3 regions of the Pelorhabdus sp. sgz311002 genome follow, and region 2 is predicted to be linked to each of the others. Evidence: riboswitches for the same ligand, from Rfam matches in the RefSeq annotation. Region 2 holds a riboswitch; each other region holds the start of a gene.
The links. Region 2 has a riboswitch for cobalamin ahead of AC0NJP_RS07090 (ABC transporter substrate-binding protein). Riboswitches for the same ligand answer to the same signal wherever they lie in the genome.

Region 1: it holds a riboswitch for cobalamin, as region 2 does, so the genes downstream of both, cobI (precorrin-2 C(20)-methyltransferase) here and AC0NJP_RS07090 (ABC transporter substrate-binding protein) in region 2, are expected to answer to the same signal.
Region 3: it holds a riboswitch for cobalamin, as region 2 does, so the genes downstream of both, AC0NJP_RS02755 (MATE family efflux transporter) here and AC0NJP_RS07090 (ABC transporter substrate-binding protein) in region 2, are expected to answer to the same signal.

What each region holds. Positions count from the first base shown of each region.
Region 1 covers NZ_JBWBCL010000008.1:89,209-93,895, forward strand. Annotated here, with positions in the region: gene AC0NJP_RS12710 (FecCD family ABC transporter permease) at 1-547, opposite strand, end outside; gene AC0NJP_RS12715 (ABC transporter substrate-binding protein) at 531-1,496, opposite strand; gene cobI (precorrin-2 C(20)-methyltransferase) at 1,540-2,241, opposite strand; cobalamin riboswitch at 2,401-2,581, opposite strand; gene AC0NJP_RS12725 (YecA family protein) at 2,704-3,927, opposite strand; gene AC0NJP_RS12730 (hypothetical protein) at 4,143-4,687, shown strand, end outside.
Region 2 covers NZ_JBWBCL010000003.1:270,885-275,571, reverse strand. Annotated here, with positions in the region: gene AC0NJP_RS07100 (PepSY-associated TM helix domain-containing protein) at 1-1,219, shown strand, start outside; gene AC0NJP_RS07095 (cob(I)yrinic acid a,c-diamide adenosyltransferase) at 1,261-1,842, shown strand; cobalamin riboswitch at 2,129-2,310, shown strand; gene AC0NJP_RS07090 (ABC transporter substrate-binding protein) at 2,473-3,417, shown strand; gene AC0NJP_RS07085 (PepSY-associated TM helix domain-containing protein) at 3,454-4,687, shown strand, end outside.
Region 3 covers NZ_JBWBCL010000001.1:533,520-538,206, forward strand. Annotated here, with positions in the region: gene rpe (ribulose-phosphate 3-epimerase) at 1-3, shown strand, start outside; cobalamin riboswitch at 209-390, shown strand; cobalamin riboswitch at 503-685, shown strand; gene AC0NJP_RS02755 (MATE family efflux transporter) at 852-2,192, shown strand; gene nikB (nickel ABC transporter permease) at 2,344-3,267, shown strand; gene nikC (nickel transporter permease) at 3,268-4,089, shown strand; gene AC0NJP_RS02770 (ABC transporter substrate-binding protein) at 4,173-4,687, shown strand, end outside.

The DNA.
Region 1 (4,687 bases), on a different contig from region 2:
GAACCCGATCACTAAAGAAGACTAATAAACCAGCAATGCCTGCTCCCAGAAAAGCCGAAACAGCTACCCCCGCTAAAATAATCCGTACCGGACGAATGCCGCCTTTCCAGGCCAAAATATAAATTGCCATCGTCGCCGCCATGGCACCGCAAAAAGCTACTGGCGTGAGTAAATACTCCCAGTGAGGGAATAAAATCAAAATTAAAATACCAGCAAGACCAGCCCCAGAGGAAACGCCAATAATGTGGGGATCTGCCAAAGGACTTTTCATGATCGACTGCAAAATAGCCCCAGATAAGGCTAGATTCAGTCCCACTAAAGCGCCTACAAGTGTGCGCGGCAATCGAATATTAAAAATAATCGGATTTCCCGCCCCTTGCGAAAAAAGCGTTGTAACAATTTCCTGCCAGGAAATTGTTACAGCGCCTGTAGCTAAACTATAGACAAAGGAAGCGGCAAAAGCCAGAACAAGCAAAGCTAAAACAAGTACGCGACGCCCAAGTCGACCATCACCAGAAGAAAAGTTTCGTTTATTGAACACGGCCATACACCTCAGGATAGACGATTTTAGCCATATATTCTACAGCATCAGGAATTTTCAGACCAGGATTGAGCAAAAACAAATCAGACGGCAAAAAGTAAACCTTCTGATTTTTCACAGCAGCGAGAGTACTCCAAGCTGGATTACTTTCTACATCGCTTTTCATCCTTGCGCCAATTTCCGCGGCATTGCCCATGGTGACCACAAAAACCATATCAGGATTGGAATCCACCAGTTTCTCTAAACTATAAGGCACATTATCACTGTCTTTATCAGGCGCCGTCGTTCCCGAAGCAACATTGACAAGGCCCAGACGTTTCGCTATACTGCCAGCAATCGTATTATCAAGCTCGACTGTTACACTTTTCGACGTAGCATGCAAAATCGCCACCTTCAACGGCGGTCCTTGCGGCACTTTGGCTTTTATGGCGCTGATTTTGTCTTGAATGGATTGTACTAATTGAGAAGCTTTGCTCTCTGTCCCGACAATCTTACCAAGTAAAGTAATCGTTGTCAGCGTATCTTCTAACGTCTTATATTTCAAAAGCAAAACCGGAATGTGATTACTTTCCAGCGTTGGCAAAAGCTTTTCATGCATTCCCTGCACGGCAATGACTAAATCCGGTTGCAAAGCCATTACTTTTTCTAAATTCACATTATAGACAAAGCCGACTTCCGGCACAGAAGCAGCAGCCTCTGGCACCGATTCCGTTTTAGAACTGGGCCTGCCTGCGGCTTTCCCATCGACAGAATATAATAGATCTAAAAAAGAGGTAGAAAGCACTACGACTTTTTCCGGTTTTTTCGTTAAAGTAACTGTGCGTCCGGCATTATCTTGTATGGTTAAATAATTCCCGTCTTTCCCTTGATCGGCAGATTTTTGCGCACCACAGCCGGCAAAGAAAAGTGCTGCCACGCCACAAAGGAGTGCCAGCAAAAACATATACTTTTTCATTGCAGTCTCTTCCTTTCGCTGCTCCGTTAGATGCAGGAAGCGATTAGCCCCGTCTTGCTACAATGGTTGATAAATAGTTCAGTTTATGATCATCATTCAGATCAGACAAGTTATGTACCACTTGTTCGCCGTCTAGGCCGCAGCGGCTGATCATGACAGCTTGTTTGGCCAAGCCATGACGTTTTAATTTTTCCAAAACCTGCGGGAAATTTTTATAAACTTTCATAAGCACTACATTATCGGCTGTAGCGAAAGCCTGTTCCATTTTTTCTTCTTCCATCGTGGCTGGAATAATATTCAGTACATCGTCCCCTTCGACGATAGGATAACCTAATTTGCTGCCAATGGCGCAGAAAGCCGTAATGCCAGGAATCGTTTCAATGGGATGTCCACAGTCTTTTAACAGTCTGTATACATAAATATAAGTACTGTAGAACATAGGATCGCCCAAAGTTAAAAAGACAACCGTCTTTCCTTCATCTAAATAGTTCACGATTGTTTCCTTATTACTAGCCCAGGCATCATTCAATTGAGTTTGGTCGGAAACCATAGGAAATACAAGAGTTGCAATTTCAGCCGTGTCCTTAATATAAGGTTTAGCAATTGTAAGCGCCACACTGCCTTCTTTCTTCTCCGTTTTTGGCGCAATAATAATATCAGCCGACTTAATCAAATTAATCGCTTTTAATGTAAGAAGCTCCGGATCTCCAGGGCCTACGCCCACACCATAAAAAATACCTGCCATTGCAAAAACCTCCATAAATTAAAAATAGGTCATAAAAAAACCTTTCTTAAAGCAAGAAAGGTCTTATTTCAAAAGAGCGCTGAAATCAAAAATCCTGGCTTTTGGCCAGGAAAAAAAGATCGAACTCTTTAATCCCCTCCCCATCGCTCGTGGGTTAAAACGGTGATTGTTAAACAGGCAGTTCTCCTGACTCTGGATCATCGCTCATCCAAACCTTCCCAAGACAATCGTCTCAGTGGCATTTTCTGGTTTCGCTTCCCATTACAGTGGCGGGACCGCGCCGGCCTTGCACCGGACTTCCCTATTAAGCCCTATGGGCACCTATTTCAATCTTATGCAATTATGAAATAACAGTTAATGTAACTTATTTATATCACTTGTTTGCAAAAAAGTCAAACAAATCCGACTAGAACTACAAGTATGCCCAGCTCTCTATAAATAGAAAAGCTGGGCTTTTTGCAGCTATTTGCCGCAGCACTTTTTGTATTTTTTCCCGCTATTACAAGGGCAAGGATCATTGCGACCGATCTTGACTGGCACCGCCTCATTTACGTTGCTCAGTTCCTGACAAGGCTGCAATTTCGCCGATTCATCCTCCACAAGTTCTACCGGTTTATACCCCTTCAACACCCACATGCGCGTCTGATTATGAAGCGCTGCCACATAGGGAAGTAAGGTATCTTGAAAAGAGTCACTAGGAAACTCATACCCTTTTGATAAGTAAGCTAAGAGATCGCCACTGCCTTTACTATTGTTGATAATATAAAAACAATCTTCGGCTAATGCCGCCGCCTCTTCCCGATTGAGCGAATAGCACTCTTTCATAAAGCGCAGGAAATTCTCTGAAGCAGAGTTTTTATCAACAAAACCGGGTTTACCAGCCTTCACAAATTGCTGCTTTAAAAAGGAACAGTAAGGAAGTTCAGCACGACTTTTCTGTTCTCCTAGAATATAGGCCCGATCTTTCACACGATAATCGGCATAAACCTCTTTATCAATTACAATTTGACCATAGCAAGCCGCAGCTTCAGCAATGACCGCCAAATAACGGGAAATATCCTGCGTTGCAACAATCCCTTTTTCCTGCACGAGCGCTACAAGCTGATCTTTTTCCAACAAGCCATAATAATAAAGTAAACCCTGTGTAGCATAAATCCACTCAGTATTTTGCCTGATCATTTCATAAAGCTTGCCTTCATTTAAAGCCTGAAAAGCCTGCTTCACACCAGTAGGCATCCAAAAAATCGTCTTCTCATCACAAGTACCAGTGCCTAAAAAGCCATAGCTTTTAAAATATCGAATAAAGTCAAGTCGTATTTTCGTGGTATAGAAGTTTACTTCTTGCGTGGCAAATCGTTTAAACCACCGCCACCGCTCTTCATCAAAAATCAGCGCCGCTGCCTCAGCAACGCCCGTAGGAATCGCCATGACAAGTAAATCGGCAAGCTCCTGTTTCTTCAAGTTGCTAGCATTCTTAACCTTTAAGTTTACCCGTATTTCCGTCAATTCATCCTTGGTCAAATACCCTAAGTAACTCGTGAGTTCTTCCGGTCCACTCACCGCGCGCCATAAACGCTCTGCTAACTTTTTCTCCTGACGCTGAGCCTCTTCTATCACCTGATGCAAGGCTTCGGCTGTTTCATCGGCTGCTTCACAGCGGATATCTTTCGAGTCTTTCTCGCTCACTTTCGTTCCTCCCATATTCATCACACAAACTACTTGGCGAATATCTTTCTCAACTCTATAGATTGTACACCATTTCACCGAGAATTGCCAAGTCATAAATAGGAAAAAAATACCAAATAATTCTCTTATTATTTTACCAGGAAAAATTACAGGACTTTTGTCGGAAAGCGCGAATAAGAAATGCCAATAATTTATTTTCTGAAAGGATGTATCGCATGGCCCATGCCGCCCTACGCCCAATGCTTCTAACCGCTTTTCTATTAGCTGCCGCCACTTCCCCAGCCGCCACCGCCCCCCTTACAATTGACGGGGAAACCACGCTAAAATATGAAACCATCCGTTATCATCGCTCTGACGTAGCTGATATCAGCGATACAGAGAGAACCTTGCGGCTAAATTTTCACCAAGCCCTTTCAGAACAAACCGAGATTTTTTTCCGCTTTGGCCATCAATCTTACGCGGGTTCTGCCACCAAAGAAAATAACAGCAGTCTAGATCAGTATGGCGTGCTTGTTAACAACAAGAATATGCTATTGAAAATTGGCAGCCAAGATACTTACTTAGGGGCTTACGGCGCGATGTTTGATAATAGCTCGAATGCTGGCTTTGGTATGTTTAAAGGAATTGATTGGCGTACAACGACAGGCCGAATTCAATATCATGCCACCTTCGGCAGATTAGACTCTGCTTTATTTTCTGATAGCGCTAGCCATACTATTTCCGGCGGCGAAATCGCCTACTTTGCTGGTTCCACCCGCTT
Region 2 (4,687 bases):
TCTGACAGGCTTGCCGCTATTATTTAAAGAAGAGATTCTTGAGTGGAATCAGATAAATCCTATTGTTAATAGCGCTGAAGCTGACCAAGCGGTACTATGGGATGGGTTAGGAGCAGGGATCGAAGCGATTCAATCCCGATACCCACACCAAGCGATAAAAAATGTTTCTGTAAAAGAAGATCAAGGAATGCTCAGTTTTCGTATGGCAGACAGTGAGAGCAAGGGTGGCGACGAATTTTTATATAATGTGCGAACGCAAGACGTGATTGTGCGTGGCGATCACACTTTGAAATATCAATTTATCCCCCAGTTTTTACACATTATTGACGACTTACATGTGCGCTTAGGTATGGGGACGTTAGGGAGAAAATTTTTAGGCTTTATTTGTGCTGTTAGCGCTTTGTCAATTTTTACAGGTTTTAGACTATATGGTCCGTTCTGGGAAAAAACGACAATCGTGGGCGTACGAAACTCTTATCAATATTGGAGTCGACTACACAATCTTACTGGCGTTATTGTAGGAATCTGGGGGTTGATATTAAGTATAAGTGGTATCGGTCTTGTCCTATTTTCTATGGCGTACAATACCTATATTTCTGCGGCAAAAACAGAAGCAAAGCAATTTTTTTCAGGTTATGAGCAAACACATGTCCAACAATCGCCGATGCAAGCCTTAGCTATTGTAAGAAAGAATTTTCCTGATTATGTAGTCGTTTCATTACGGATGCCCGAGGCGAAATCGGTGATATATAGTTTTTATATAAAACCAGTTGTCCAGACGCCTTATCGCACGGGACAAACTGTTTTTGTTTCAGCTTATGGCACTAACGATTTGTCGACACCAGGATTTTATGTTAAACCTTTAGCCTGGTATATGGCAATCAGAGCATTTGTTTTGAACTTACATTTTCATAATCATCAGGGATTTTTGCTTAAGGTGATTTGGACCAGCTACATTTTATTAACAATGTTTTTAATTGTTACTGGGCTTGGCTTAGCTTTGAGGCGACAGCAAAAGAAGTTTTTTGCCATACACCCTGTAATCAGTGTGCGGGCTGGTAAAAGTAGGATTGTGCCCAACTATTTCATGCTTAGTGTAGTGTTTTTAAGTGTATTCGGTTTTATTGCGCCGCTTTATGGTGGGATGGACGATATTGCGGCAGTCGCATTGTTGGTTCCGCTTGTGCTTTTGGGGACGATATGGTATAAAGACAGATAATGTTTCTATACCACCATGTAGCGAAAGAAGGCTGATGATTTATGAAGGGATATGTCCAAATTTATACGGGAGATGGTAAAGGAAAAACAACCGCGGCAATTGGTTTAACCATTCGTGCTTTAGGCGCGGGAAAACGCGTACTTTTCTTGCAGTTTATGAAATCAAAAAGTTATAGTGAGCATCTCGTATTGAAAAACCTATCACCGAATTTGACGGTTGAAACAATAGGAAAACCTTTCTTTATTGCGAAGGAGGGAAGCTTAAGTCCGGAAGAATTAGCCCAATGGAGTGATGAAGTCGTTGTTTTTCCGCAGGGAAAGCCGCCCGAGGAATATAAAGCGCTTGCAGAACAAGGCGTGAAACGAGCCGAGGTAGCAGTAAGCAGCGGTGAATTTGATATGGTGATACTTGATGAACTTGTTGTGGCTAATTATTTCGAATTAGTGAGCGATCAACAGCTACAGTCAATATTAGCGAAACGATTAGAAACAGTCGAACTAATTCTTACGGGGCGAAAAGCTTCCAAGGCGCTTATGGAACAAGCCGATCTTGTGACAGAAATGACAGAAGTTAAGCATTATTATCAGCAAGGCGTTGAAGCTCGAAAAGGTATTGAAAATTAGCATAAGGGGAGACGAAGTATGGCAGCTGTAAAGTGCGCAAAATGTGGCAAGGTGTTTAATACGGAGGGGGCAATACTGAAACCGACAGGTGATGGTGCCTATGCAGAATGTTGTCCGCAATGTGGCAGCACGAATGTATATGGTGTTGATGATTTTCGAAATAACGACGATCGATTGTGGAAATGTTTTTAGGGCAGGATACTTTCCCAATGGAATTGATTGAGTATTGCGATTTGACAAAACTGGTTTTAAATGGTACCGTAAGGACGTAGATTTTATAGCAAAACTGAATAACGATAGAACAGGTGCCTGTAAAGGCTTAATAGGGAAGACCGGTGAAAAACCGGCGCGGTCCCGCCACTGTAATGGGGAGCAAACTCATGATATGCCACTGGGGTGAAAACCTTGGGAAGGTTTGAGCAAGCGATGATCCAGAGCCAGGAGAACTGCCTGTTTAATGATCACCGTTTTGACCTGCGAGCGATGGGGAGGCGATTGTAAGGACTTTTTATTTGTTTATTTATAGAAAAGTTGACTTATAGGCCTTTTATTTAAAGGGCCTATTTTTTATTGCAGAAATAGAAGAATCATATTCTTCTGTTCCCTACTAACAAGAAGGAAGGGCTTTTTATGCAACATAATGGTATGATTACGATCGCATTGCTTCTATTGGTTATATTGCTCACTATAGTTGGTTGTGGTAGTAATACAAGTAAAGTAGATATGACTAATCAGGCTTTTTTCTCAGTAACTGATGCAACAGGAAAGCAGATTATTGTTGAAAAGAAGCCGGAACGTATTGTTGTTTTATCTACCTCGATTTTAGATCTTTTATATGCAGTAGATGGAAAAGCGATTGGACGTCCTAGTTCTAAGAATGCCATTCTTCCGACAGGGGCTGAAAAGGCGGAAGAGATTGGTTACGTTTATAATGTTAACATGGAAAAAGTGATGGGCTTAAAGCCTGATGTTGTTATTGCTGTACAGGGGATGCACGAAAAACTTGTGCCAATGCTGGAGAGTAATCATATTCCTGTTCTAATATTAAAATACCGTACACTTGAGGATACTTATAATACGCTGCGAATCCTAGCTAAACTAAGCGGTACGCAAGAAAAAGGCGAAGCTGTTATAAGCGCTATGCAGGCGAAAATTCAATCTATAGTGCAAGATTTTTCTAAGGATAAGCCAAGAAAAGTCGTCATTTTACATGCGACAGCAAAAGATGTGACAGTTGAGCTTCCCCAAACAACAGCGGGGAGTGTGGCAAAGCTCTTAGGAATGGTGAATATTGCCACAGGAGAGCAGGCCATTAATGCGGAGAATGATATGACTCCTTTTAGTCTGGAAAAAATTGTACAGGAAGATCCTGATGATATTTTTGTCGTAACTATGGGAAAAATTGATGAAATTAAAGATCATATGAATCAAGAAATGGCTAGTAGTCCAGCTTGGAGCAGTCTGCGGGCTGTAAAGAATCAGCGAGTGCATTATCTGCCGCAGGATCTTTTCTTATTGAATCCGGGAATCAAAATGCCAGAAGCTGTGGATTACATGGCTAAAGAGGTACGATAATTCTAAAATTATGAGATGACTTATGAGGGAGAAGTTATGCGAGGGTTCTATCAATTGCATCGGTGGGTTAGCGTAGTTTGCACAATTTTTTTTCTGTTACTTTGCATAACCGGAATTCCGCTTATTTTTAAAGATGAAGTTCAGCAATGGAATCAGTTGGAACAGCGGGATGTGCCAACTCCACTTACCTATGATCAGATTTGGGATAGTATGCCAGTTGGTCACGATAAGCTTAAAAATACATATCCGCAAAAAGTAATTAAGAGTATTACAGCCCAACCCGAGAAGGGACGATTGCTTTTTCGGGTGCAAGATCAAGCGGATCATCGCCAAGTAGCGGCAAGGATGAGCATGGGGGGCGAACAGCTTGCCTATGAAGCAGCAGTAGACCAATTATATAGAGCAAATGGCGGGAACGATAAATATCCAGCTATAAAGAATTTTATGCACTGGATGCATATTTTACATTTGCGTTTGGCTTTAGGCAGCGGCGGAATGCTTCTGTTAGGAATAATATGCGCTCTAAGTTTAGCGGCTATTCTTTCCGGTATGTGGCTATATGGCCCGTTTTCTCGTAATACCTTGTTTGGTATGTGCCGCAGAGAACCTAAGCGTCGGTTTTACCTTGACTGGCATCGCTACACAGGAGTGCTGACTTTTATGTGGGCTTCCGTTATGTGTATTAGTGGAATTGCCATTGTATGGTTTTCTTTTGCCTATAACAGCTATATAGCTACTGTTACCAGTGAGGCGGCGCAAAAAATATCTATTAAGACAGAGTTATCACAGCCGCGGTCTTTGCGAGATGCAATGCTATATATGGAACAGACTTTTCCGAATGATTATATTTTGTCAGTTGATTTGCCACAGGAACATAGTAAAGTTGCCGCCTACACCTTTTATATTACAGAAAAGCAAGAACATCCGGCGGAACACATGGGACAGCTTGTGTTTTTATCGGCATTTACAGCAACTTCTTCAGAATCATATACGAAACCTTTGCCAGGATATTTTTCCGTTTTTCCTTTTCTGATGGATTTGCATCTCCATAATCACGAGTCGCTGTTGTTAAAATGTCTATGGGAATTATTTAGTATATTGACGATCATGATGACTCTTACTGGAATTTATGGCTGGTTACTTCGCTTTGGCAATAAGCAGTATAAACATAGCGTAACTACTTCCGATTCTATTTCTTATGGAAAAAAATCTTCGGTTTGGATCATGCCTGCGTGGATTGCTGTATTGAGTTTGCTTGGTCTTGTTGCTC
Region 3 (4,687 bases), on a different contig from region 2:
TAAATTTCTTAACGGTGATATGTTCCTGTTTACTATTTATAAAATGAAAAACGCTTAAATCCCTTGGAATGTAAAGGATTTAAGCGTTTTTGTTTTTGAGTTTATCTTGATACTATTATAAATTAAACACGCAATATTTTGAAAGGTTTGACATATATTGTGATAAATGGTATACTAATTATGAAATGTAAAATGATGTATAATGAAAATTGCATAGTTTGGGATAGGTGCCCGCAAGGGCTTAATAGGGAAGTCCGGTGAAGTACCGGCGCGGTCCCGCCACTGTAATAGGGAGTGAGTCCAAAAAATACCACTGAGGCAAACGTCTTGGGAAGGTTTGGATAAACTATGATCTAGAGCCAGGAGAACTGCCTATCTGTCAGTCACCGTTTTTTTACCCACGAGCGATGGGGAGGGGATTAAATGAGAATAATTTATCTTGTGATGCCAAACCTCCCTGTTTTATGCAGGGAGGTTTTTTAGTATTTCCGAGCAGGGGTTAATTAAATATGTCAAAGTAGGTGCCCGCAAGGGCTTAATAGGGAAGTCCGGTGAAGTACCGGCGCGGTCCCGCCACTGTAATAGGGAGTGAGTCCAAAAAAATACCACTGAGACAAACGTCTTGGGAAGGTTTGGATAAACTATGATCTAGAGCCAGGAGAACTGCCTATTTTATAATCACCGCTATACCTGCGAGCGACGGGGAGGGGATTTGGATAATTGACAGATGCTTTTTAGCAAACATTTTAATTATTTTTCAAATCTCTTGACTTTACGTCAGGAGATTTTTTTGTGTGTTTTACCAAATGTACAGTCTCTTGTGTAAATTATGAAAATATTATGGAGGTATCGTGACCATTTTTGCTGCAGCAATGAGTAGTGATAATAAAAAATTTCTCAGCTTGGCTGTTCCATTGATTATTTCTTCCATTTCAACACCACTCCTTGGCGTAGTCGATACGGCTGTCATGGGGCGATTCCCTCAGGCGGCTTATATTGGCGGCGTAGCAATTGCTACTTTGATTTTCAATACTATGTATTGGCTGCTTGGTTTTCTTAGGATTAGTACTTCTGGGTTTAGTGCGCAGGCTAGTGGGACAGGAGATAAAAAGACTATTACCTCTGCGCTGTTGCGGCCTATGGCGATTGCTTTTATTTTGGGCGTACTGCTTGTAGTCTTGCAGTATCCAATCAAAATTGCCGCTTTTATGCTAGTGACACCGAGTGATGCTGTCAGGACATTAGCAGAAACCTATTATGATATTCGAATTTGGGGAGCGCCTTTTGTATTGACTGGCTATGTAATGAATGGCTGGCTAGCAGGCATGTCTAAAGTCAAACTGTCCCTGTGTTTACAGATCTTCATGAACATCTTGAATATTTTACTGGTATTACTGTTTGTTCGGATAGGGGGCATGGCTGCCGATGGTGTGGCAACAGCAACCCTCATTTCGGAAATAGCGGCTACGGTCCTAGGGCTTGTTTTGATTTACCATATCAAAGAAGTGTCAATTACCGGGATTTCCTTGGCGATATTCTGTAATATAGCGGCGTTCACCGCCATGATGAAGGTCAATAGGGATTTATTTATACGAACAGTATGCCTCTTGTCAGTATATAATCTGATGGCTATATACGGCATGCGATATGGGGAGGTTGTACTAGCGGCTAATGCTGTATTGATGCAAATTCATTTTGTTATGGCCAATTTGCTCGGCGGGATCGGCAATACCGCTACAATATTAGTGGGGAAAGCCATAGGAGGAAAAGATGGTAAGTTGTACAAAAGTACAGTCCAATTAACTGCATTTTGGGGCTGGGTTACGGCATTTCTTTTGTTTGGCGGGGTTTGTTTATTTAAAAACGCGGTGATTGGACTTTTTACTAATCTTAGTGAAGTGAAGCAACTAGCTGACCTGTATATATATTGGGTCGGTCTATTTCCTTTGAGCGCTGTTTGGGGGCTGCAGCTTTATGGCATTTTTGCAGGCGCAACATTGTCGACTCCTATCAGGAATTCTATGCTCTATTCGCTATTGGGCTGTCTCATTGTTTTTTTATTAGGAGAACCATTCTTAGGAAACCATGGCATATGGTTGGCCTTTACGGTATTCAGCCTGGGAAGATCGATATTTCTTTGGATCTATTTACCAGGGCTTAACAAAAAAGTTGCAGTCATTGCAGAAAAATAAAAAGAAGCGTTAATAAAAAGAAGCGTTAATAAAAAGAAGCGTTAATAAAAAGAAGCGTTAATAAAAAGAAGCGTTAATAAAAAGAAGCGTTGTTCCCAAATAACAATATAGCTAAAACAAAGGAGCGGGTGTCTTGACTAAAAAACAATTTATGCAGCGTTTGCTGCAAATGGGCATTACCCTTATTGGCGTAAGCTTTCTGACATTTTGCCTAATGTATCTTTCACCAGGGGATCCAGTAGCTATGCTGCTAGAGGTAGGAGATACCATTGTGTCGGAAGAAACAATTGCGGAGACAAGGGCTCAGTTAGGTCTCGATCAACCATTTCATGTTCAGTATTTTCTCTGGGTTACTGGTGTCTTACAAGGCGATATGGGCATGTCCTATTCGGCAAAAATGCCTGTAGCTGAGCGGCTCTGGCAATGTTTGCCTGGTACATTGGCGCTAGCAGGTTCAGCTCTTGTTATGATGCTACTTATTTCAGTGCCTTGCGGTATTCTTTCCGCTGTATATAGAAATCGCGCCGTAGATTATTTGATTCGCGGTTTTTCTTTTGTGGGCGTGTCCATGCCGAGTTTTTGGGTAGGACTTATTTTATTGTATATTTTTGGCCTGAAACTACGGCTGTTTCCTATTGCTGGCGGTGTAGTGTCTTTGGACCGAATCGTATTGCCCGCGTTTACCCTAGCGATTGCCATGTCTGCAAAATATACGCGGCAGGTGCGGACTGCCGTACTAGAGGAACTAGGGCAAGATTATATCATTGGTGCAAAGACTAGAGGACTTCCTCTGAAAAAAATTATTTGGCGGCATGTGCTGCCGAATGCCTGCTTACCGCTCATTACTTTGCTGGGGCTATCTATTGGGTGGCTTCTGGGCGGGGTGGCTGTAATTGAGATGGTTTTTTCCTGGCCGGGGCTTGGCAAGATGGCTGTGCATGCTATTGAAATGCGTGACTATCCTCTGGTACAGGGGTTTGTGCTTTGGATCGCCGTGTTATATACAGCAATGAATTTATTAGTGGATGTTTCTTATACTTTGCTTGATCCACGGCTGAAGAAAGGCGGGAACTAAGTGTCACTTAGGGAAAAAGACAAATTTTTGTTTGGATTGTATTCGTTTTTAGTACTGTTAATTGCTGCTATTGCCATTTTTGCGCCATGGCTAGCGCCATATGACCCCTATGAGGCGACCATGCGGCATTCGCTGTTGGCACCATCGACTGAACATGTACTTGGAACAGATAAACTGGGCCGTGACTGCTTGACCCGAATCCTCTATGGAGCTCGGACGTCTCTGCTTATGACTTTATCCCTAGTTGTTCTTATTTCAGGGATAGGAACGTTTATTGGCATTCTTTCCGGCTATTTAGGCGGTAAAGTGGATATGGCGCTCATGCGTTTAGTTGATATGATGTTAGCCTTTCCGGGAATCGTGCTGGCGATTGCTATTGCCGGTATGCTGGGCGGAAATATACTAAATACCATTTTAGCCCTAGCAGTGGTTAGCTGGACTAAATATGCTCGATTGGGACGCAGTCTTACCTTGAAATTGCGTGAGCGTGATTTTATTTATGCAGCAGTAACGAATGGCACAAAGCCGCTGCAAATTTTGCGGCATCATATTTTGCCGAATGCTTTACCGACCATTGTGGTAACAGCGGCGATGGATATTGGCACGATGATCATGGAACTTGCTGGGCTATCTTTTTTAGGGTTCGGCGCTCAGGCGCCTACTCCGGAATGGGGTTTGATGCTCAATGAAGGGAGACAGCATATCCAAACTGCCCCTTGGCTTATGCTTTATCCAGGGATCGCTATCTTGATGGTTGTAGCAATATTTAACTTGTGGGGTGATAGCCTACGAGACATTATGGATCCACAGAAAGCAAATTGAGGAAATGAGAGAGGGAGAATTCTGTGAAAAAATGGACTAAATTCATCTGTGTAACTTTATTGTTTTGCCTGGCCGTAAGTGTTATGGCAGGATGCGGGAGCAGCAAGTCGGAAGTTGATCAGAAAACGCTGAAGTTTGGGGTAACAAATTTTGCCGACTCTCTGGAGCCAACAGAAAATTATTTTGGTTGGGTTGTCATGCGGTATGGCATGGGAGAAAGTCTTGTAAAGTTTGACGAAAAAATGAAAGTAACGCCTTGGTTGGCCGAAAGCTGGCAAATCAGCAGTGATCATATGACCTGGACCTTTAAAATTAGAGATGGCGTAAAATTTTCAAATGGCAAACCGCTAGATGCGGCTGCCGTCAAGGCTTCGCTAGAAAGGGCCTTTGCCAAAAATAAACGGGCAGTAACCTTTTTTAAATATACAGAAATGTTGGCTGATGGGCAACAGCTCACGATCCGTACAGAGAAGCCGGAACCAAATCTGCCGGGCTTTTTAGCTGATCCTCTATTTTTGATTGTCGATGTATCGGCCGAGGCGCAGCGTAATTTTGCGAAAGAAGGCCCTATTTGCACAGGTCCTTATATGTGCAAATC